2 regions of the Noviherbaspirillum sp. UKPF54 genome follow, and region 1 is predicted to be linked to the other one. Evidence: predicted binding sites of a transcription regulator. Region 1 holds the regulator's gene; the other holds the start of a gene.
The links. The regulator LexA, encoded in region 1, represses DNA repair genes until DNA is damaged. The targets are predictions, from matches to a motif close to ACTGTATNNNNATACAGT.
Positions count from the first base shown of each region.

Region 2: FAY22_RS08255 (DUF2471 family protein) is a predicted target of LexA. The motif match lies at 7,748-7,765, and genes of this name have one in related genera.

Region 1 covers NZ_CP040128.1:1,112,476-1,124,130, forward strand. Annotated here, with positions in the region: gene mutS (DNA mismatch repair protein MutS) at 1-585, opposite strand, end outside; gene FAY22_RS05230 (inositol monophosphatase family protein) at 856-1,650, opposite strand; gene FAY22_RS05235 (RNA methyltransferase) at 1,760-2,518, shown strand; gene lexA (transcriptional repressor LexA) at 2,582-3,247, opposite strand; gene rpsF (30S ribosomal protein S6) at 3,498-3,866, shown strand; gene priB (primosomal replication protein N) at 3,884-4,186, shown strand; gene rpsR (30S ribosomal protein S18) at 4,202-4,486, shown strand; gene rplI (50S ribosomal protein L9) at 4,514-4,966, shown strand; gene FAY22_RS05265 (DHA2 family efflux MFS transporter permease subunit) at 5,031-6,599, opposite strand; gene FAY22_RS05270 (efflux RND transporter periplasmic adaptor subunit) at 6,609-7,784, opposite strand; gene FAY22_RS05275 (efflux transporter outer membrane subunit) at 7,827-9,311, opposite strand; gene FAY22_RS05280 (MarR family winged helix-turn-helix transcriptional regulator) at 9,342-9,668, opposite strand; gene FAY22_RS05285 (replicative DNA helicase) at 9,961-11,385, shown strand; gene FAY22_RS05290 (DUF47 domain-containing protein) at 11,502-11,655, shown strand, end outside.
Region 2 covers NZ_CP040128.1:1,771,399-1,783,053, forward strand. Annotated here, with positions in the region: gene FAY22_RS08230 (U32 family peptidase) at 1-1,734, shown strand, start outside; gene FAY22_RS08235 (thiamine pyrophosphate-binding protein) at 1,758-3,491, opposite strand; gene FAY22_RS08240 (FAD-binding dehydrogenase) at 3,526-5,139, opposite strand; gene FAY22_RS08245 (L-lactate dehydrogenase) at 5,109-6,365, opposite strand; gene FAY22_RS08250 (LysR family transcriptional regulator) at 6,533-7,471, shown strand; gene FAY22_RS08255 (DUF2471 family protein) at 7,795-8,103, shown strand; gene FAY22_RS08260 (HMA2 domain-containing protein) at 8,248-8,823, shown strand; gene FAY22_RS08265 (RT0821/Lpp0805 family surface protein) at 8,924-9,385, shown strand; gene FAY22_RS08270 (bacteriohemerythrin) at 9,448-9,924, opposite strand; gene FAY22_RS08275 (glycoside hydrolase family 15 protein) at 10,150-11,655, opposite strand, start outside.

The DNA.
Region 1 (11,655 bases):
GGAAGAGGTGAACTTGCCGGGCGCCTGCAGCGTCATCAGCTCGGCGTCGTCGGTGAGCAGGATTTCTGCCGGTGCGATGCGCTCCAGCTCCTGCTTCAGGCGTGCATCGAACGATTTTGCGTCACCGGCGAACTCCATCAGCCGCAGCGCGCCGCTGGCCATCGACAGCCAGGCAAGGCCGACCGTGACGCTCTTGCGCTGCGCAAGCGTGCACAACGCCAGCAGCGGGCGCTCGGATTTCTCCGGCAGCAGGTCGGAGTCGGTCAGCGTACCGGGCGTGACGACGCGCACCACCTTGCGCTCCACCGGGCCCTTGCTTGTCGCCGGGTCGCCGATCTGCTCGCAGATCGCGACCGATTCGCCGAGCTTGATCAGCTTGGCCAGATACTGGTCGACCGAGTGGAATGGCACGCCCGCCATCCTGATTGGTGTGCCGTTGGAGGAGCCGCGCTGCGTCAGCGTAATTCCGATCAGGCGCGCCGCCTTTTCAGCGTCGTCGAAGAACAGCTCGTAAAAGTCGCCCATCCGGTAGAACACGAGGGTGTCCGGATGGTCCGCCTTGATGCGAAGGTACTGCTGCATCATCGGAGTATGCTTGGACAGCGTGTCTTCCAGCGGTAATGAGGGGGCGTCTTTGTCGAGGCGTGCGGCGGGCTTCAAATCCATTCCTATCTTTCTGTCCGGCGGGCATGCGCCATGCGGGAGTCTATGCAATCCGCCATTTTAATGGCGGATGCGATCAAAGACGATGGGGCGCGGCAGAAAACCGCGCTGTGCGTGACGCGGCCGGAGCAGCGCGGGGATAAAGCCAGGGAGGAAGGCGGGACTCTCGTCCCGCCGTGGAACTGCAGTGCCTTACTTCGCGAAGGGCGACAGCTGTGCGATCATCTGGGCGAAAATCTTCGGCGTGCCGGCGATGACATCGCCCTTGTACAGGTAGTCGGATTCGCCCGAGAAGTTGCCGACGATGCCGCCGGCTTCCGTGATCAGCAGTGAACCGGCTGCTACGTCCCAAGGTTGCAGGCCTTTTTCGAAGAAGCCGTCGAGCCGGCCGGCGGCCACATAGGCCAGGTCGAGCGCGGCGGCGCCCGGACGGCGCAGGCCCGCGCAGCGTTCCGTCATGATGCGGAACATCTTCATGTATTCGTCCAGGTGGTCGGTGCCGCGGAACGGGAAGCCGGTGCCGATGAGCGCGTCGGCCATCCTGTCTCGGCGGCTGACGCGGATGCGCTTTTCGTTGAGGTAGGCGCCGGCGCCCTTGGATGCAGTAAACAGGTCGTTGCGGGTCGGGTCGTAGACCACCGCTTGCGTGATCTGGCCGCGCTGTTGCAGGGCGATCGATACGCAATACTGCGGAAACCCATGGATGAAATTGGTGGTGCCGTCGATTGGATCGATGATCCAGACGTTTTCGTTTTCGTCGTGCAGGTTGGCGGAGGCGCCCGATTCTTCGGCCAGGATGGCGTGGTCGGGGTAGGCGGTTTTCAGAACCTCGATGATCGCCAGTTCGGCGGCCTTGTCGACTTCAGTGACGAAATCGTTGTGTCCTTTTTCCGTGACCTTGACACGGTCGATGTCGAAGGAGGCGCGATTGATGACCGCGGCTGCGCGGCGTGCGGCTTTCACCGCCGTATTCAGCATGGGATGCATAGAGGTTCCGTTAAAATTGCGGTTCCGGTTTTCGGACCACAAATGAATTAATGAGCGATGCGGCAATATCGGACAGTTGTTCGCTTGCCGCGCAATGCCGCTATTTTAAATGAACCAGCAACAAACCAGTACTTCTCTTTTTGACCGCCTGCGTTTCGTGCTGGTGGAAACCAGTCATCCGGGCAATATCGGTTCGGTGGCGCGCGCCATGAAAACCATGGGGTTTTCACGCCTTGTGCTGGTGAATCCCCGCTTTCCGGACGCAAACCGGCAGGAGGAGGCGATTGCCTTCGCCAGCGGCGCGCAGGATATCCTGGCCAGCGCAAAGATCGTCGGTTCGATCGGCGAAGCGCTGGCCGGCTGCAATTTTGCTGCGGCCTTAAGTGCCAGGCCGAGGGAATTTTCGCCGCCTGTCATTACGCCGCGCTCATTGGCTGGACAGCTGTCGGTCGATGCCGGCCTGGATGCTGCGCTGGTATTCGGCAACGAGAGGTATGGTTTGCCGAACGAAATCGTTGAAAAGTGCAATGTCCTGATCAATATCCCGGCCAACCCCGAGTATTCATCGCTGAACCTGGCGCAGGCAGCGCAGGTGCTGGCATATGAGTTGCGACAGGCCGCCGTCGGCGACGCGCCACCGGCGACGACGATCGGGTTTCAGGGAGAGGCGGCTGGCCTAGCGCAGATCGAGGGCATGTATCGGCATCTCGAGGAGGCGCTGGTGGCGGTCGAATTCCTCGATCCCGACAATCCGAAGAAATTGATGCCCAGGCTGAAACGGCTGTTTTCCCGGACTCAGCTGGAAACCGAGGAAGTCAATATATTGCGAGGCATCGCCCGGCAAATTTTGAAGAAGGTGCCGCGCTAGGGAAGCCGCCGCGTGAAACGGCCTGGATTGCACGGCGAGATTGCTTTGTTGTCGAGGGAGGCCTCAGCCCCAAGCCCGTAGCAGGCCGACCGCCAATCCTTCCAGTGCAAAATCCTCCTGGCTGGCGTCGACGCGAATTGGCTTGAAATCCGGATTTTCGGGCAGGAGTTCGATGACCGAGCCGGATTTCTTGTAGCGCTTGACCGTTACATCGTCGCCTAGTCGGGCCACTACGATCTGGCCGTTCTTTGCGCTGTCCACTTTTTTCACCGCCAACAAGTCGCCGTCCATGATGCCGATGTCGCGCATCGACAGGCCGCGCACTTTCAGCAGGTAATCGGGCTTGGAGGAAAATAGCGACGGGTCCACGCTATAGGTGGCTTCGATGTGTTCCTGCGCGAGGATGGGCGAGCCGGCGGCGACACGACCAACCAGCGGCAGGCTCAGTTGCATCAGCGCGGGGTGGGGGAGCGCCATTTGCTTGGCGCCGATACGGCCCAGTCCGCTGTCGCCATTCATGTCGCGCAAGCGGATGCCGCGCGAGGTGCCGGGCGAGATTTCAATCGCTCCCTTGCGGGCGAGTGCCTGCAAGTGCTCTTCGGCCGCGTTGGCCGAACGAAACCCCAGTTCGGCCGCGATTTCAGCCCGTGTTGGAGGGAATCCGGTATTTTCGATCGCTTCCCTGATCAGATTCAGAATTTGCTCTTGACGGGCGGTAAGTTTGATCATGGCGGCACCTGAGCGTCGATAAACGCTGTTCATAAAAACAGACTGTATTTTTATACAGCTTCTAGGCGAATGCAAGCGCCCACGTCATTAATTTCCCCGTTACCATGCGGCCGGCGCTGCCGTTGGGGTGTAAGCGCTTGAAAGCATTGAGCTTTCTGTATTTTCGGGTTATCATCGTCGGCTTTCCTCTTCCCACACCTGTCTTGACGCCGGGGTGGGCGATTGTTTAATCCGTCCATAAGGAGATTACATGCGTCATTATGAAATCGTATTTATCGTGCATCCGGATCAGAGCGAGCAAGTGCCCGCAATGATCGAGCGCTACAAGGGCATCGTGACCGCCCGCAACGGCAAGATCCATCGCATCGAAGACTGGGGCCGTCGCCAGATGGCTTACATGATCCAGAAGCTGGCCAAGGCACACTATGTCTGCATGAATATCGAGTGCGACAACGAGACTCTGGCTGAAATCGAAACCGGCTTCAAGTTCAACGATGCCGTGCTGCGCCACCTCACCGTGAAGATGAAGAAGGCCGAGACTGCGCCGTCGCCGATGATGAAGGCGGTCCAGAAGGAAGACGCTGCCAAGAGCCAGCGCAGCGAGGCAGCTGCATCGTAATTGCGCAAGCCAGGAGCGTGAACCAGCTTCAGTTGGTCGCCGTCATTGCCGAGCGCGATGCATTGCGATACACGCCGGCAGGCATTCCGATTGCGTCGGCGAAGTTATCGCACCAATCGGAGCAGGTCGAGGCAGGCATCCCGCGCCAGATTGAACTGGAAATCGCTGCGGTCGCCGCAGGCGAAATCTCCGGAAAAGTCAATCGGGCGGAGCTGGGAGTGGCCTACCGCTTCACCGGATTCCTGGCACGCAAGAACCGAAACAGCAAAAGCTTCGTCTTCCACGTCACGGACGTCGAGGCATATACATCAGATCACTAGATACAGGAGCCAAACATGGCATTCGGTAAAAAATTCGACAAGAGCAAACTCAAGCAAAAGCGCCAGCAGCAAAACCCGCTGTTCAAGCGCAAGAAATTCTGCCGCTTCACCGCCGCCGGCGTTGAGCAAGTGGACTACAAGGACGTCGACACCCTGAAGGACTTCGTCCAGGAAAACGGCAAGATCATGCCGGCACGCCTGACCGGCACCAAGGCACACTACCAGCGTCAGGTCGACACCGCGATCAAGCGCGCCCGCTACCTCGCGCTGCTGCCGTACACCGATCTGCACAACGCCTGATTGACGACTGAGAAATAGGAGAAAAACATGCAAGTCATTCTGTTGGAAAAAGTCGTCAATCTCGGCAACCTCGGCGATGTGGTGAAGGTCAAGGACGGCTACGCACGTAACTTCCTGATCCCGCAACGCGTGGCACGCCGCGCAACGCAGGCCGCCGTGGCGGAATTCGAAGCCAAGCGCGCCGAACTGGAAAAGGCTGCAGCCGAGAAGCTGGCAGCGGCACAAGCCCAGGGCGAAAAACTGACCGGCATGACCGTTCAGATCGCGCAAAAGGCTGGCGTCGACGGCCGTCTGTTCGGTTCCGTGACCAATGCCGACATCGCCGCTGCCGTGACCAAGCAAGGCTTCCCGGTCGAGAAGGCACAGATCCGCATGCCGCAAGGCCCGCTGAAGACCACCGGCGAGCATCCGATTTCGGTTGCGCTGCACACCGACGTGATCTCGGAAATCACCGTTTCCGTGGTGGGCGAGCAAGCGTAAGCGAAATCGCTCCCAATAAAAAAGCCGGCTTTCGAGCCGGCTTTTTTTATGCTCCGCTTGGATGTCAATGTCCCACGGCTGCGGCCACACCCTTCTTCGGCTTGGTCAGCCAGACCAGGCTGGTCAGCGCGAAAAACGCAACCGAGCAATACAGGAAGAAGTCATCGGTCGCCAGCATGTAGCTTTGCGCGTTGATGGTGCGCTCCACGACTGCGAACGCCTGATTGAGCGACAGGCCGCCAGCCTGCAGGGTGCCGAGGTACTCGTTGCTGGCCGGTGAAAAATGCGAGACGTTTTCCACCAGCCGCGAATGGTGATCGGTCGCCAAGTGCTCCCACATCGTCACGCTGATCGCAGTGCCCATCGCGGCGCCCAGCGTGCGCAGGAAGTTGGACAGGCCGGATGCTCCCGCCATGTGGTCGGGCGTGATATTGGACAGCATCAGCGATTGCACCGGCAGGAAGAAGCAGGCCATGCCGATGCCTTGCACCAGCCGCGGATTGACGATGTCCCAGAACCCGACTTCGAGCGACATCTGCGTATTCCACAGCGATACCGCGCCCATCACGATAAAGGCGAAGGTCGCCAGTGCGCGCAGGTTGAGCCTCGCGATGTTCTTGCCGATGATGGGTGACAGTATCAGCGTGAAGATGCCGATCGGCGCCATCGCCGCGCCGGCCTGCGCGGAGGTGTATCCCATCACCAGTTGCAGCCAGAGCGGAAAGATCACGACCGAGCCGAAGTAGGTCATGAAGCCGACCGACAGCAGGATCACGCCGTAGCGGAAGTTCTTGTCGCGGAATAGCTGCAGCTCGACGATCGGATGGTCCGAGGTCAGCACCCAGGCGATGAAGAAGGTCAGCGCCACGACTGCGATGACGCCGAGCGCCGTAATGAAGGGCGACGCGAACCAGTCGTAGTCCTTGCCGATTTCCAGCATCAGCTGCAGGCTGCCGACGCCGACCACCAGCAGCAGCAGGCCGACGACGTCGAGCGGCATTTTGACGGTGGCCGATTCGCGCTTGCGCATCAGCGTCCAGATGGTGATGCCGCCGAACAGGCCGATCGGGATATTGATCAGGAAAATCCACGACCAGTGGTAGTTGTCGCTGATATAGCCGCCCAGCAGCGGGCCGGCGATCGGCGCAAGAATCACCGTCATCGCCCACAGTCCCATCGCCGCGCCGCGCTTTTCGGGCGGGAAGTTCCGCACCAGCAGTGTCTGCGACAGCGGCACCATCGGCCCCGACACCAGGCCCTGGAGCAACCGGAACACGACGAGCATCGGCAGGTTGACCGAGAACGCTGCCAGCGCCGACATCAGCGTGAATGCCAGGACCGACATCACGAACAACTTCACCTCGCCAACGCGGCGCGCCAGCCAGCCGGTCAGCGGCACAGCGATGGCGGCCGCGACCGAGTAGGCGCTGATGATCCAGGTTCCCTGGTTGGTCGACACGCCGAGCGCGCCGGCAATGGTCGGGATCGAGACGTTGGCGATGGTGATGTCGAGGATTTCCATGAACGTCGACAATGCCGCCGCGATGGTCAGCAATAAGAGCGCCGGCCCCTTCAATGGCTGCAGCGCCGGCGGCGCAGCCGGCGATGCGTTGTTGTTCGATTCCGATTGCATCCGGTGTCCTTATTTCAGGTTGGTTGCAATGATCGTATCGATGCGCGCCTTGGCGGCGGCGTCGACCGGATTGCCGGGCGTGGTAGCCGTCAGCGCATGCGCGCGGCCGGCACTCTCGCCGACCGGCGCGCCTTGCCGTTCGTGCAGGTCGACTTCGACGTGCATGGACAATCCGACGCGCAGCGGGTGTTCGGCCAGCTGCTTCGGATCGAGCGCAATCCGTACCGGCACGCGTTGCACTACCTTGATCCAGTTGCCGGTCGCGTTCTGCGCTGGCAGCAAGGCAAACGCGGAACCGGTGCCGGCGCCGAGACCTTCCACCTTGCCGGCGTATTTGACCTTGCCGCCGTAGATGTCGGCGGTCAGTGTCACCGGCTGGCCGATGCGCATCTCGCGCAGCTGCGATTCCTTGAAGTTGGCGTCGACCCACAACTGGTCGAGCGGCACGATCGCCATCAGCGGCGCGCCCGGCGTCACGCGCTGTCCGACCTGCACGCTGCGCTTGGCGACTTCGCCCCCGACCGGGGCGTACAGGGTGGAGCGGGACTTCGCCAGCAGCGCTTCCTGCACCCGGGCCGCGGCGCGCTGCACGTTCGGATGATTGGCGACGCTGGTGCCCTCGGTCAGGGCGCGGCCCGAAGCGAGCTGCTCTTTCGCCGCCGCGAGCGCAGCCTGGGCGGCTGCGACTGCGCTTTCAGCGTGCCGGATTTCTTCCGACGACACGGCGCCGGAACCGGCCAGCGCCTTGCGGCGCCCCAAGTCATCCTTTGCTCTTGCCAGTTCCGCCTCGCGCACGGCCAGGTTGGCGCTGGCCTGTGCCTGGGCGGCGTACAGCGTGCGCACTTCGCGCACCGTCTGCGCCAGCTGCGCTTCAGCCTGCGCCAGTGCAACGTCGGTATCGGCCGTGTCGAGCGCCACGAGCGGCTGTCCTGCCTTGACCATGCTGGTGTCGTCCGCGTAGATTTTGGCGACCGTGGCTGCGATCTGCGGCGTGATCTGCACGACATTGCCCTGAACGTAAGCATTGTCGGTGTCTTCGATGTAGCGAGATACGAGCGCCCAATACAGTCCCGAGCCGACGGCGGCCGCCGCGAACACGGCGCCGATGGTCAGCAGGATTTTCTTGCGCTTGGGCGCGCCCGAAGGGGCGGCCTGGTTCGTCGATGCGATCGGTGCTGCACTCATGATTTCTCCTGGATTGGTATCTGTTTGAATTGGCTGTGCGCGTCAGTGCTGCGCAAGAGACTGTGCCGTGCCCGGCTCGGCGAATCCGCCACCCAGCGCGCGTATCAGCGCGATCTGCAAGTCGTCGCGTCGCGCCTTAAGGCTGGCCATCGCGCGCCGTTGCGCCAGCAACTGGGTTTCGACGGTCAGCACGGTCAGGTACGGCGACAGCCCGCCCTTGTAGCGCAGGGTGGCGAGCCGATGGGCTTCCTCGGCGGCGGCCAGCGCTTCGCGCGTCGCCGCTTCTTCGCGGGCAAGGTCGGCCGCGCGCGTGAGCTGCTCGGCCACGTCCTGCGCAGCGTTCAGCACCGACTGGTTATATTGCGCAATGGCGGCATCGATGTCGCTGGCCTTGGCTGCATAGTTCGCCTGCAGGCGGCCGCCGTCGAAAATCGGCAGCCGGACCGCCGGCCCGACGCTGTTGATCAGGCTGCCGGCATTGAACAATTGGCCGAGTCCGATGGACTGGAAGCCGATCAGCGCATTCAGGTTAATGTTGGGGTAAAACTGCGCCCTGGCCGCTTCCTTGTCGCCGATCGCAGCGACGACGCGGGCGCGCTGCGCGGCCAGCTCCGGCCGGCGGCCCAGCAGGTCGAGCGGCAGGTTGGCCGGCACCGTGAAGGAAGCGCCTGACATCGCCGGGCGCTTGATGGATTCGGCAGCGGAAGGCATGTCGCCGGCGAGCGCGGCGAGCTGCAGGCGCGTGACCTTGATGGCGGTGGCAAGTTGTTCCTGCTCGATGCGCAGGGCGGCTTCGTTGGTTTCCGCCTGCTTGACTTCCACCTTCGTGTCGAGGCCGTTGGCCACGCGCTGGTCGATCAGTTTGTGGATGTCCCGGCGTTGCTGCTGGGTGGCGTCGAGCACGTCCTGCAACTCATATTGCGTCGCCAGCTGGGCATAGGCGCGGGCGATCGAGGTGGTGAGCGCCAGCCGGGCGGCGTCGCGGTCGAAGACCGCCGCTTTCAGCTGCGCGTCGGCGGCACGGATCAATGCCGCGTTCTTGCCCCAGACGTCGAGCTCGAAGCCGAAATTGACCGCGGCCTGCCCCTGGCTGATGTATTTGCCGGCAGGGCCGAGCGGTGGGTGCGGGACCAGGTAATTTTCCGACTGCCGGCCGTAGCTGGCGTCGATGCCGGCGCCGACCTGTGGTCGGTCCGCCGCGCGCCCGAGTTCGGCCGACGCTTGCGCGCGGGCGATGCGGGCCTGGGCGGCGGCGAGCGTCGGGCTGTTCGCCAGCGCATGCCGCATCAGTTGATCCAGTTGAGCGTCCTGGTAGGCGAGCCACCATTCATCCTTCGGCCACGCGGCGGCGGCTTGTCCGATGGCGGTCGGCTGCGCAAACGAAACGGCATCGATCTGCTTCACGTTTTGTTCGACCGGGTGAAAGCCGGCGCAGGCCGTGAGCAGGAGCGCTCCGGATGCAGCGGACAGCGTTTGCAGGCGACGGCGGGAAAGTCGCTGCATGAGCGGAAAGTGTGCAGATGTCATGTTGTCGTTGTTTTGCTGGGAACGGTGAGGTCAGGCGTTGGCGATCATGCGGCGCAGGAAATCCTTAAACTGGTCAATTTCCGCCTCAGTGAAGCCGCGTAGATGGTGATTCAGGGTATCGACCACGACCTGCGTCATCTGGTCGGCTAGCTGCTGTCCTTTATCGGTCAGCGACACTTCGATCACGCGTCGGTCGGCGCAGCTGCGCACACGCTGGATGAAGCCTTTTTCTTCCAGGCGATCGAGCATGCGCGTCATGGCGCCGGTATCGGCCAGGAGTTCACGCGCGAGGTCGGCCGCGGTCCTGGCTTGTCCATGCAACAATTTCAGGAAGATACCGAGTTGTGCGTGTGTCATGTCGAAGGGGGCCAGCCGCCGGTCGACTGTTAATGCGAGTTGATTGCCGGCACGTTTAAGCAGAAAACCGACGCTTTCGCAGGGACTGTAATTTTTCAAGCTGTATGGCTCGGACATGATTTGACGAAAAGAAGAAGCAATGAAATGAAATATAGCTGCCTAGTCAGTAAGTGTCAAGGCAGTTAGTGGCGTGGCAGTGAATTGAAAATGTGAAAAATATTGAAGGTTGGCAAGAGGAATATTCCCGGGCGCCGCGTGTTACGGCTTTGGACGAGCAGGTATAATGCGCGCCATGAATACACGTACCACGGATCGCAACTTCGATCGCAGGGACGATCGTAAAAGCGATCCCCAGCTGGACGCGCTTCGCGTTCCTCCCCATTCCATTGAAGCGGAGCAGTCGGTCATCGGCGGCTTGCTTCTGGATAATGGCGCATGGGACCGGATTGCGGACTTCATCAATGAAGACGACTTTTATCGTTACGACCATCGCATCATCTTTCAGCACATTGTCAAGCTGATCAACGCCACCAAGCCGGCCGACGTCATCACTGTCTTTGAGGCGCTCAGCATCAGCGGCAAGGCGGAGGAGGTCGGCGGGCTGGCTTACCTGAATGCGCTGGCGCAGAACACGCCGTCCGCCGCCAACATTCGACGTTACGCGGAAATCGTGCGCGACCGTGGCGTGCTGCGCAAACTTATTACGGTTTCAGACGAAATCGCGACCAACGCGCTCAATCCCCAGGGCAAGGAAATCAAGCAGATCCTGGATGAGGCGGAATCGAAAATCTTTGCGATCGCGGAAGAGGGTGCGCGCGGCACATCCGGCTGGATGGGAATCCAGCCGCTGCTGACGCAGGTGGTCGAGCGCATCGACGAACTGTACAACCGCGACAACCAGAACGACATTACCGGCGTGCCGACCGGCTTCATCGACCTGGACCGGATGACCTCCGGCCTGCAGCCGGGCGACCTGATCATCGTCGCCGGCCGGCCGTCGATGGGTAAAACCGCGTTCTCGCTCAACATCGGCGAAAACGTCGCGATCGACGCCGGATTGCCGGTCGCCGTGTTTTCCATGGAAATGGGCGGCGCGCAGCTGGCGATGCGTATGCTCGGTTCGGTCGGGCGACTGGACCAGAGCCGCTTGCGTGTCGGCAAGCTCAACGACGAGGACTGGCCGCGCCTGACGCATGCGATCCAGAAGATGAACGACGCGCAGCTGTATATCGACGAAACGCCGGCGCTGAGCCCGGTCGAATTGCGAGCCCGCGCCCGCCGCCTGTCGCGCCAGTGCGGCAAGCTCGGCCTGATCATCGTCGACTACCTGCAGCTCATGTCCGGCAACGGCAGCGGCGAGAACCGCGCCACCGAAATCTCGGAAATTTCGCGAAGCCTCAAGGGCCTGGCGAAGGAGCTGCATTGCCCGCTCATCGCGCTGTCGCAGCTGAACCGCTCGCTGGAGCAGCGTCCCAACAAGCGTCCGGTAATGTCGGACTTGCGCGAATCCGGCGCCATCGAGCAGGACGCCGACGTGATCATGTTCATTTACCGCGACCAGGTCTACAACCCGGATTCGCCGGACCGGGGCACTGCGGAAATCATCATCGGCAAGCAGCGTAACGGCCCGATCGGCGCGGTGCGCCTGACTTTCCACGGCGAATACACGAAGTTCGATAACTACACCGGCGGCAACGCAATCTTTGACAGCGAATAACAATGGTGCGCGCGGCGCGCCGCGACGCTTGGGACGGTCGAGCGGGCGCCACGACGCGGCTCGCTAGATGCCTGCGGCGATGACGGATGAATGCTTTAACTTTAAGAGAGTGAACTATGTTTGGACGACTGATGCCCAGCGAGGGAAAATTTTTTGAACTCTTTGTTCAGCATGCCGACCTGTGCGTGAAGGGGGCGAAGGAAATGGTCTCCGTGATGACCAACTTCGACGACCTGGAAAATCGCGTGCATGCGATTGAAAGCATCGAAA
Region 2 (11,655 bases), 660 kb from region 1:
ACCGCCCGCAAGCAGATCTGGCAGCTGTACGACGCCGGAGTCGACGCGCTCATCGTGCAAGACATGGGTTTGCTGGAAATGGACCTGCCGCCGATCCAGCTGCATGCCAGCACCCAGTGCGACATCCGCACCGTGGACAAGGCCCGCTTTCTGGGCGCGGTCGGCTTTTCCCAGCTGGTGCTGGCGCGCGAACTGAGCCTGGAGCAGATCCGTGCCATCCGCGCGGCGGCCGATACTCCGCTCGAATACTTCATCCACGGCGCGCTGTGCGTGGCGTTTTCCGGCCAGTGCTACATTTCGCACGCCGACACCGGACGCAGCGCCAACCGCGGCGACTGCTCGCAGGCCTGCCGCCTGCCCTACACCCTCACCGACGGCCAGGGCCGCGTCGTTGCCTACGAAAAGCACCTGCTGTCGATGAAGGACAACGACCAGAGCCGCAACCTGGAGGCTCTGATCGATGCCGGCATCCGCTCGTTCAAGATCGAGGGACGCTACAAGGACATCGGCTACGTGAAAAACATCACCGGCCACTACCGGCGGCTGCTCGACGATATCCTGGAGCGCCGCCCCGAATTCTCACGCGCTTCGAGCGGAACGACGCGCCTGCTGTTTTCGCCGGACGTGGACAAGAACTTCCACCGCGGCCACACGGACTACTTTGCCCAGGGGCGCCAGCCCGACATTGGCGCGTTCGATTCACCCAAATACGTCGGCACCCAGCTTGGCAGCGTCATCCGCATCGGGGCCGACCATTTCGACATGACAGCCGATGCGGCGATGGCCAACGGCGACGGCCTGAACTACATGCACAAGCGCGAGACGGTCGGCATCCTAGCCAACCGTGTCGAAAAAATCGGCGGGGACGACGAGGGCCAGCGCTGGCGCGTATATCCCAACGAAGCGATGGCGGCCCTGCCCGGGCTGAAGGTGGGCAGCGTGATTCACCGGAACCGCGACCGGCAGTGGGAGGCAGCACTGCAAAAGAAATCGGCGGAACGCCGGGTGGCACTGCGGCTGATTCTATCCGAGCATGCGGGCGGCCTGCGCCTGTCGATCAGCGACGAGGACGGCGTATCCACCATCGCCGATGCCGCCATCCCGCTGCAGCCGGCAGAGCAGCCGGCGCAGGCAGAAAGCGCGCTGCGCGCCAGCCTGGGCAAGCTCGGCAACACCATGTTCGAGGCCGCGCAGATCGACCTGGCGTTGTCCCAGCCCTGGTTCGTGCCGGCGGCGGCCATCAACGCGCTGCGCCGCGACGCGATTGCGGCGCACGAGGCGGCACGCCTGGCTGCCTGGCAGCGCCCGCCGCGCAAGGCTCCCGCGCAGCCGTGCCCGGCCTACCCGGAAACGCAACTGTCCTACCTGGCCAACGTCTACAACGAGAAAGCGCGCGCGTTCTACCAGAAGCACGGCGTGCAGCTGATCGACGCGGCCTACGAGGCGCACCAGGAAGCCGGCGAAGTGTCATTGATGATCACCAAGCATTGCCTGCGCTTCTCGTTCAACTTGTGCCCCAAGCAGGCCAAGGGCGTGCAGGGCGTCCAGGGCCAAGTGCGCGCCGAGCCGATGACGCTAGTCAGCGGCAACGAGCGCTACACGCTGCGCTTCGACTGCAAGCCGTGCGAAATGCACGTCGTCGGCGCCATCAAGCCGGGCGTCCTCAACTCCCCGCCGCCGTCGGCCGTGCCATACAGCCCGCTCGTGTTCCACCGCCAGCGCCCGCGCAACTGACGCGGATACACGGATGCGCGCGTTCAGCCGGTCACCTTGCGCATCAGCGCGCGCCCGGCGAAGCGCATCCGCTGCGACAGCGGGAAGCGCTTGAACGTCGATTTGGCCGTGCCGCTGGTAAAGGCGGTTCGTTTCGAATAATCGATCGCAACATCGACGATCACCGGGCGCCCGCCGGCGGCGACGCGCCTTGCCTCGCCGATCGCGCCGGCGATCCCCGCCTCGTCCCGCATCGCGACGTAGGCCGCGCCGGTGGCCAGCGCGATGCCTTCGATGTTCGGCCCGGCCAGCACGGTGCACGGCTTGCGGTTGTACGGGATCTGCTGCGCCTGGGCGATCTGCGACAGTTCGCCGTCGTGGAATACGAAATAGATGATCCCGAGCCGGTTGGCGGCCGCGGTCACGATTTCCATGCAAGTCATCATGAAGCAACCGTCGCCGACGATCGCAAACACTTCCATGTCCGGCTGCGCCAGCTTGGCGCCGATGGCGGCCGGAACCGCGTAGCCCATGGCATTGAAGTCGGTCGGTGTCAGAAGCCTGCCGCCGCGATGGATAGGAAACAGCTCGGCGGTCAGGAAGGTATGGTTGCCGTCGTCGAGCACGGTGACAGCGTCGTCCGGCATCTGGCGCCGCAGCTCGTCGAAGAAGTGCGCCGGATTGACCCTGCCCTTGCTGTCGTGGGCATACCATTCCTCGCGATAGGCGCGCTTGTCGCGCGCGATCTGGGCTTGCAGCTCGGGATTCGCCGCCCGCGGCCCGCGCGCTTTCAGTTCCGCCAGCAGCGCCGCCAGCGTCGCCTTCGCATCCCCGGCGATGTTGACGGCCCCCGGGTAATTGGCATCGAACACAGCGGGATTGATATCGACATGCACCAGGTTACGCGGTACCACGGCACTGAAGCTGCCGGTCGGGATCTCGCCGAAGTGCGTACCGACCGCCAGCATCGCGTCGCAATCGCTGAAGGCGTTGCGCGCGGCCGGCACGGCCGACGGACTGAAGCCGAAGCCGGCATGCAGCGGATGGTCGCCCGGGAAGGTCGACAGGCCCTGCAAGGTCGTGCTGACCGGTGCCTGCAGCAGCTCGGCGATGGCGACCAGCTCGTCGGTTGCCGCCCGCGCCCCCCAGCCGACGAACAAGCCCGTCTTCCTAGCACCGAGCAGCATATCGGCGGCGCGCCGGATCAGCTCGCGCTGCGGCGCCTGCTGTGCCGGCGGCGCCTGCCAGCGCGGCAGTTCGCCGACTTCGCCGGGAAACAGCTGCAGGTTGACCGGGATTTCGATCAGCACCGGGCCTGGCTCGCCGCCGGTGGCGATGCGGTAGGCCTCGAAGATGGTCGGCACCACGTCCTCGTGGCGCAGCACGCGGAAAGCCGCCTTCGTCAGGGGCTTGGCCAGTTCCATCTGGTCGATCTCGTGCAATTGGAAGCGCTTGCCGGTGTCGGTGCGGATCCCGCCCGAGAAAATCAGCATCGGGATGCCGTCCAGGAAGGCTTCGCCGATGCCGCTGGCGGCGTGGGTGAAGCCGGCGGCGGGAACGATGGCCAGCGCGCCGATCGTGTCGCCGGCGGCACGGCTCACGCCGTCGGCCATGAAGGCCGCGCCGCCTTCGTGCGTCACCAGCACCGGCGTCACTGACTGCGAGTTGTTGAGTTCGTCGTACAGCTCGGTATTGTGCACGCCGGGTATGCCGAACGTGAACCTGATGCCAAGCTGTTCCATCGCGTAGACGGCCAGCCATGCCGCGGTTTTCTTCATGCTTGTTTCCTTGATCTGATTATTGGTAACGTGTTCATCCCGCGATCGCCCGCGCGGCGCGCCGCGCGCTGTACACGCAGCCGCCGAGGAAGGTTCCTTCCAGCCCGCGCAAGCCGTTCATCCCGCCGCCGCCGAAGCCGGCGGCCTCACCGGCCGCATACAGCCCGGAAATCGGATTGCCCGCCGTGTCCAGAACGCGGCTGTCGAGGTCGGTCTGGATGCCGCCCAGACTCTTGCGGCTGATGATGAATTCGCGGATCGCGATCAGCGGCATGGCATCCGGGTCGAGGATTTTCTGGAATTTGCAGGTACGTATGCGGTCGCCGCGCCACTTGCGCAAGTGGGCGATGCGCCTCAGTTGCTCGTCGTTGTGCAGTGCCGAGCCGCGCGCGATCTCGGCATCGTAAGACTCGATCACAGATCTTACTGTGGCGGTGTCGACCGACTGGTCGCCCTGGAGATCATTCATCTTGTCCACCAATTCCGGCAGCGAGGACGCGGTCACGAAGTCGACGCAATTGGCGGTCATCTGGCGCACCAGCCAGCGGTTGCCGAGCAGCGTATCGCGCAGGAAGCCGACGACGCTCTTGTCGCGCAGGGAGGGGTTGAATTCCGCGCCGGATACGGCGAGTTCCTTGAGCGCGATCTTCTGATTGAGGATTTGCCAGGAGTACGCCCGTTCCTCGCTGCAGATGCGCGTCACCAGTTCGCGCGTGTCAAATCCGCTCACCAGCGGCTGCGGGCCGATGCGCTCGCCGCGCCAGTTCAGCCACAGCGCCGATTTCGGTGGCACCAGCGACAGCCCGTGCCCGGGCTTGCGCGGACGCCAGTGATGCACGCCTGCCGCGTAGTTCCACATGCGGTCGAGATTGGTGACGTTGCCGCCCGCCCCCTGGACGGCGTCATGCAGCAGGCCGTCGGCGAACTTGTGCGAGCCGTTGAGGATGGTCTGCGGCGGCGCATTCCACTCCGCGTGCCAGTGCTTGCGGACCCGGTCGATGCTGCCGTTGATGCCGCCGGTTGCCACCAGCACGGTATCGGCGCTGGCCATGAATTCCTCGCCGGTATCCTCGATCGCGCCAGAGCAGCCGCAGATGCGGCCGGCTTGCATGCTCAGGTCGTCGACCCGATGGCGGAACGCGAGCGTCAGCGCCTGTCGTGGCGGGTGCGCCAGCAGCGTGCGGATCAGTTGCGTCGCCAGGCCGTGGCCGGTGCCCCAGGTGACGTGCCAGCGAGGCACCGAATTGCCGCCGCCGAATTGCCCGCGCTCGACCCACAGCGGCAGCGGCAGGAAGCGGATGCCGCGCTCCTTGAGCCAGCAGTAAATTTCTCCGAAGCTGTCGTTCACGTACGCCTCGGCCCAGCGGCGCGGCCACAGTTCGGCGGCCGGATCGCGGCCGAAGTCGCCGAACGAAAGCCAGTCGCGCAGCGCCAGCTCCGGCGTGTCGCGGATCTTGCTGCGGCGCTGCTCGGGCGTGCCGACCATCAGGATGCCGCCGAAGCTTTCCTTGGCCAGGCCGCCGAAATTTTGCTCGTCGTCACGGTCGAGCAGGGTGACGCTCTTGCCCGACGATAGCAGCTCCTGGGCCGCGACGATGCCAGCCAGGCCGCCGCCGATTATGACGACATCGCTGTGATACTGCCGCATTGCGCCCTCCTTTCTCCATGTTTGCCATCGCTGCCGGCGTATTGCGCAGGCCCCGTCATGGCCTGGCTTGCCAGCGCCTCGCGCGTGATCGAACGCACGTCCGGACAGGCGGTCAGCGCCATGGCGACCTCCATTTCCTTGCTCACGATGTCCAGCACGTGGGATACGCCGTCTCCGCCGCGCGCGGCCAGTGCGTAGGCCCAGGCCCGCCCCAGCAGGCAGGCGCGTGCGCCCAGCGCCAGCGCCTTGACCACGTCCAGGCCGCTGCGGATTCCGCCGTCGACCAGCACGTCGATCCGGTCGCCCACCGCGTCGGCCACCGCTGGCAAGGCCGATATCGCCGACGGCACGCCATCCAGCTGGCGTCCGCCGTGGTTGGAAACGATCAAGCCATCCAGCCCCAGGTCTGCCGCGCGGCGCGCATCGTCGGCGTCGAGAATGCCCTTGGCGACAATCTTTCCCGGCCAGTTGTCACGCAGCCATGCAAGGTCGTCCCACGTGACGGACGGGTCGAATTGGGAGTCGATCCACGCCCTGAAGTCGGTCAGGCGCTGTGCATGCGGCAATACCTGGCGCAGGTTGCCGAACACCAGCGGCTTGCCGCCGAGCGCAACGTCGATCAGCCAGGAAGGGTGCGAGGCGAAGTCCCAGGCGCGGGCCAGCCCGGCTTTCAGGCCGCGCGCTCCGGTCACGCCGTTGCGCACGTCGCGGTAGCGCGCGCCGACCACCGCCAGATCGACGGTCAGCAGCAGCACCGGGCTGCCGGCCGCATGCGCGCGCTGCAGCAGCTCCCGCACATATCCACGGTCGCGCATCACATACAGCTGGTACCAGAACGCGGCGCCCGCCGCACGCAATTCCTCCATCGGGCAGATCGAGACGGTCGACTCGCAAAAAGGGATCCCCGCGCCTTGCGCGGCCAGGGCTGCCTGCACTTCGCCGCGCCGCGCGAACATCCCCGCCAGCCCGACCGGGGCGAGTACGACCGGCATGGCCAGCTTCTGCCCCAGCACTTCGGTGCGCAAGTCGATGCGCGACACGTCGCGCATCACCCTTTGCCTCAGCAGCACCGAACGTAGATCGTCGACGTTGGCGCGCATCGTTGATTCGTCATAGGCGCCGCCGTCGAGATAGTCGAAAAACTGGCGCGGCAGGCGCCGGCGCGCAAGCTCCCGGTAATCGCCGGCGCAGGCGGGCTGCAGAAAAAGAGATTGGTCACGCGGCATCCGGTGTCTCCCCGAACTGGATTATTGTGTGCCTGCCCGATGCCCGCGGCAATGCCGCGAGGCGCCTCCCCCTTTCGGGGCGGCGGCGGTTTGGCTTAGTATCTGGCATGGCTCATTGCAGTGTCCAATGAGATTTACTATCGCGACTGATACCTTGAGGTTATCGGATGAACCTGAAGCAGCTTCAGCATTTCGTGACGCTGGCGGAGTCCGGCAATGTGCATCGGGCCAGTGCCAGGCTGAATATTTCCCAGCCGGCGCTCTCGAAAAGCATACGCACGCTGGAAGAAGAGCTCGATGTCGTGCTTTTCGACAGGCTGTCGCGCGGCGTGCGCCTGACGCCCATCGGCCAATGGCTGCTGTCGCGTTCATGCTCGCTGCTGTCGGAGGTGCAGCAGCTGCATACCGAGATCGACCTCATCAAGCGCCAAGCGAACGGCTCGGTACGCATCGCCGCCGGCACTGTGCTGTGTTCATCCCTGATTCCGGTCGCACTGGCGCGGTTGCGCGAGGTCGCCGCCAACGTGCAGGTCGTGGTCGAATCGGGCTACTGGGACCACCAGAAGCACATGCTCCTCAACGGAGAAATCGACTTCTTCGTCGCCGATTCGCGCGAGCTGGAAGACATCATCGAGTTCGAGCTGGTGCCTCTGCCGGCCGAGCCTATCTGCGTCTACGTGCGCAGCGGCCATGCGTTACTGAAAAAGAAAAAGCCGGCACTATCGGACTTGCAGAAGTATCCGTTCACCGGACTGACGAAAATCCCGAAAGAGCTGGAAAGAGTGCTGGCAGCGTATCCCGAACTGCCGGCCGGCATGCTGTCTTCCAGCGCCGTCGCCAGCAATGACTTCGGTCTGCTGCGCACCAGCGCGGTGTTGACGGACGTGCTGTTCTTTTCGCCGCCCAGCGCGGTCCAGGAGCAGATCAGACGGCGCGAACTGGTGCGCCTGAATTTACCACTGCCACCGCAGTTGCAGACCCATTTCGCCATCGTCTGGCTCAAGAGCCGCCGGCTGTCGACAACGGCCGAATTGATGAAGCGCACGATCATGGAGTGCGCATTACAATCCTTTCAAGCCGGCACCTCTCATATCGCCAAGGCGTAGCTATCTCCCCTCGATTCTAGGCGCCCCGGGCGAACTTGTTTTCGCATCCGGCGTCCAATGTTTTCCCTGCGGCATTTCCTTGGTGCATTTAATTCCATTTGGGTATTTATTTGTGCCATTCAGTTGCCAATGCAACGACTTTGCGAGCCGCAGGGCCAGCAAATTCACCCATAAATGTTGTCTATATAAAATTTTCCTGAATTAAAAATCTATCAGGAAAAAAGGCGGAAATGAGGTTTGCGAAGCCTCATGGAATGGCGGAGCATTTTGTTCTATACTGTATGCGCATACAGTAGTTTAACCATGGGAGTAAGTGACGTCGGATGAAACTCTTTGAAGGCCATAAATTGCATGCGGTCCAGGCGCGGCTTGAGCTCGCGGTGGATGCGATCGTGGAACGTCATCGTACGGCGGGACGCGTCCTGACCTGGCGCCTGGTGCATGAAATCGAACAGGAAGCGTTGCGGACGCTGCAAGAGGCTGGCGACCTCGACATGAAGTATATCCGCATGGTGCGTTCTTCTCGCTGGGGCTACGTTCCCAAGGTAAACCAGCCCGCCGATTTGCAGAGCCACGAATGCCTGCCTGTCGCGCTCACGATGATTCGCAAGGCGTATCACACGCTGCACTAGCGGCATCTCCCGACAATTCTCGCCGACTTGCGGGCTTCGTGCAGCCCGCCCAGCCCGGCTGCAATCCGGGTTACCCCAGGAACGATGCGAAACTGAAAAGGTCAAACTGCTATTTCGCATCGTTTCCATTGCAAAGGCAATCCGATGCCGCGCCAATGCCATGTGGTCCATCGACTGCCGGGACGCATACGCCTCAAGGCCCCCGAGGCAAAGGGCGATCCCTTGTTCTTCCACCACGTCCGCGAGCTCGTTTCATCCGTTGACGGCGTACACCAGGTCGAAGCGAATCCGGTTACCGGGTCGGTGGTTGTGCGTTACGACAGGAACGACCGCGACATCGAACAGCGCCTGCAAAGGGCATTGGAGGATGAAAACAAGCTGCTTTCCTTTGTCGTGCCAAAAATGGAAGACGCAGCCCAAATCGCGCGGTTCGTCGAAACCGACCTGACGATGCTTGCCAACCGCTCGCGCGTGGCGGCGGCCCTGGTGGATGGCGTCAGAGCGTTCAACCTGTTGCTAAAGCGCGCCACCAACAATACCGTCGACCTGCAGATCCTGTTTCCGGTCGCGTTTGCGGCCATCAGCCTGTTCTTCATTGACCGTCGGCGCGAACCCGGCTTGTGGATCATGCTGCTGTTCGTGTCGTTTCACACTTTCCTGACCTTGCAACAACCGGTCACACCCATGCACCGGAAGCCGGTGCTTGCCGTCCGCGAGTAAGCCCAGCCACCTTGTCTTGACCGATTGACAGCTGTCAAGACGGCAATGGCATGCCATCGATATCCTTTGTGCCAACACGTTCTGACAAAGGGTACTGTCGATGAAACTCTCTTTCATTCGTTGCACACTCATATGCTGCGGACTGAGTCTGGCAGGTTGCAATACTCCGCCCACCCAGGAGCAGACCGGCATCGTTCTTGGCGGCGTGCTTGGCGGAGTGCTCGGCTCTCAGGTCGGCGGTGGCGACGGCAGGACCGCCGCCACCATCGCCGGATCGCTGGCTGGCGCCTTCATCGGCGGCGCGATTGGACGCTCGATGGACGACACTGATCGCCTCAAGGTCACGCGCGCCCTCGAAACCGAACGCACCGGTGCCTCGTCGCACTGGCGCAATCCCGACAGCGGCAATCAGTACACCGTCACGCCCACACGCACCTATGAAACCTCGGGAACGCCATGCAGGGAGTACACCGTGGACGGTGTTGTTGGCGGTAAAAAGGAAAAAATCTATGGCACGGCTTGCCGCCAGGCGGACGGAACCTGGCGCACGTCGAATTCATGAGTTCCGGCGGCCCAGGCCGCCGGAATTTTCGTTCGAAATCAGTACCGCGATAAACCGGCCAGTTAGCCGGCCGCCCGATTCTGCGGGGGTTCCGGTTTTGGAGAAATCGTCGGCGAGGCCGCCAAATCGCCGCGTCCAGGGTTCATATCGAGTGCGACAGCCAACGCCAAGTCCATCGTGGTCAGATGAAACAGGAACCATTCCTGCAGCAATTCGATCGCGTGCCGCCCGATGCCGATATTGCCGTTCATCACATGCGGCACGACATGATGCAAGCCGCTCAGCACTCGCGCATGCTGTTCTCGGTGGCTGTTGAGGGCGGGGAAATCGATCCGCTCCATCAATTCCTCTTCTTCTTCGAAATCACGCTCGAGCTTGGCGATGAGGAGAAAGAAGAGCGCGCCGAACTGATCATCGGGTGCCGCCGCGATATGCGCAAGTTCCGCGAAAAACGCCTGGTGCGCACTGTCCATGCCTGGAATGCCAAGTTCCATCTGAGGCGACCATACGAGGGTGCTCATGATTCGCTCCACATTCATGACCGGCCATGCCCTGCAAGGCGACCGGCGGTTGTATCGAAGTCCCATAAAGACTGTATGCCATCGGCATGGACAAGTCATCCTGCCCCGTTGACTCAGGTCAAAGATAGTAAAAATGCACTAACGGTACATGTGGCTAGGGATTACATGCAATCGCTGTCGGGAAAAATCTGCGACGGAAAGGCCTTTTGCGCCGGACACTACGGTGTAGCGTGACATGCGGCATCACGCCGGCTTCGACGTGGATTGCGCCGTCTCCGCCAGTGCCAGGCGTGCCATGATCTGGGATACATGGGACAGCGCCTGCGGGAAATTGCCGAGCATCTGGCCGCTATCCGGATCGAATTCCTCGGAAAACAAGCCCAGCGAATTCGCGCACCGCAGGCCACGCTGATAATAGCTCCAGGCCAGTTCCGGCCTCCCCTGCCGCGCGAGGCAGTCGACCAGCCAAAAGGTGCATGGGATGAACGCGCCTTCCCTGCCCAGCAGCCCGTCGGGTGAGTTGTAGCGCATTAGCAACCCGTCGTGCTCAAGGCCGGCGCGGATTGCGTCGGTGGTACGTATCATGCGCGGATCGTCGTAGGCGACAAAGCCGATGCGCGGCAGTCGCAGCAGCGCCGCATCGAGGTAATCCTCGCCGAATGCTTGCAAGAAAATTCCGCGCTGCGCATCGTAGCCTTCGCTTTCGATCGTCTCCCTTATGTGGTGCCGGGTTTCTACCCAATGCGTCAACGGCGCCGGCAGCTCCCTTTCCTGCGCCAGCCTGATGCCGTACTCCAGCGCACCCCAGCACATCGCCTTGGAATGCACATGGTGGCGCGGCCCGTCGCGGAACTCCCAGATGCCGTAATCCTGGTCCCGCCATCTTTCGCAGGCGGCATTGACCACGTCGACCAGGAAATCCCAGTACTGCAGTTCGATGTTGCCGCCTTCGGCGTGCCACAACCATGCCAGTTCCAGGATTTCGCCGTAGATATCATGCTGGTTCTGGCGCGAGGCGAGATTACCGATACGCACCGGATGCGAACCGCGATAGCCTTCCAGCACATCCAAATCGACCTCGGTCAAGCGGCGCTTGCCGTCCACGCCATACATGATCTGCAGCTCGGCGGCGCTGCCAGCCGAGCTGCGCTGGACGAACTGCAAGAAGCGGTCGGACTCCCGGTCGCAGCCAAGGCGGTCGAGCGCGCGCACGGTGAAGACCGAATCGCGTACCCAGCTGAAACGGTAATCCCAGTTGCGCGATCCGCCTATCCATTCCGGAAGGGACGTCGTCGGCGCCGCCACGATTGCGCCGGTTCGCTCGAAGCTGAGGGACTTGAGCACGATTGCCGAGCGCAGGCTTTGTTCGTCCAGCGGGTAAGGCAGGCGGATCCGTCCCGACCAGTCGCGCCACCAGCGGCATGTTCGCTCGAAAATCGCGTCGCAGCATCGCTCGGGCGGCGCCGCTGCGGGCGGTGTGTTAGGGGTGGTATCGATCAGTTCCGGATGCTCGAAACGCACTGACAGGCTGAAGCGCTGCCCGGCATGGATGCAGAAATTGCCAGCGAGCTGCCGGTGTCCGATCACGTCGAGCGGGACATCGGACTGGATCACCATTCCCATGTCGCTGCCGATGGCGGTGTAGACACCGTTTCCCTGGCGACGCACACGCGGGATGATTTCGCCGTAATCGAAGCGCGGAGCGATATCGATGTGCAGCTCGACGTTGCCGGAAACGCCTTCGATCAG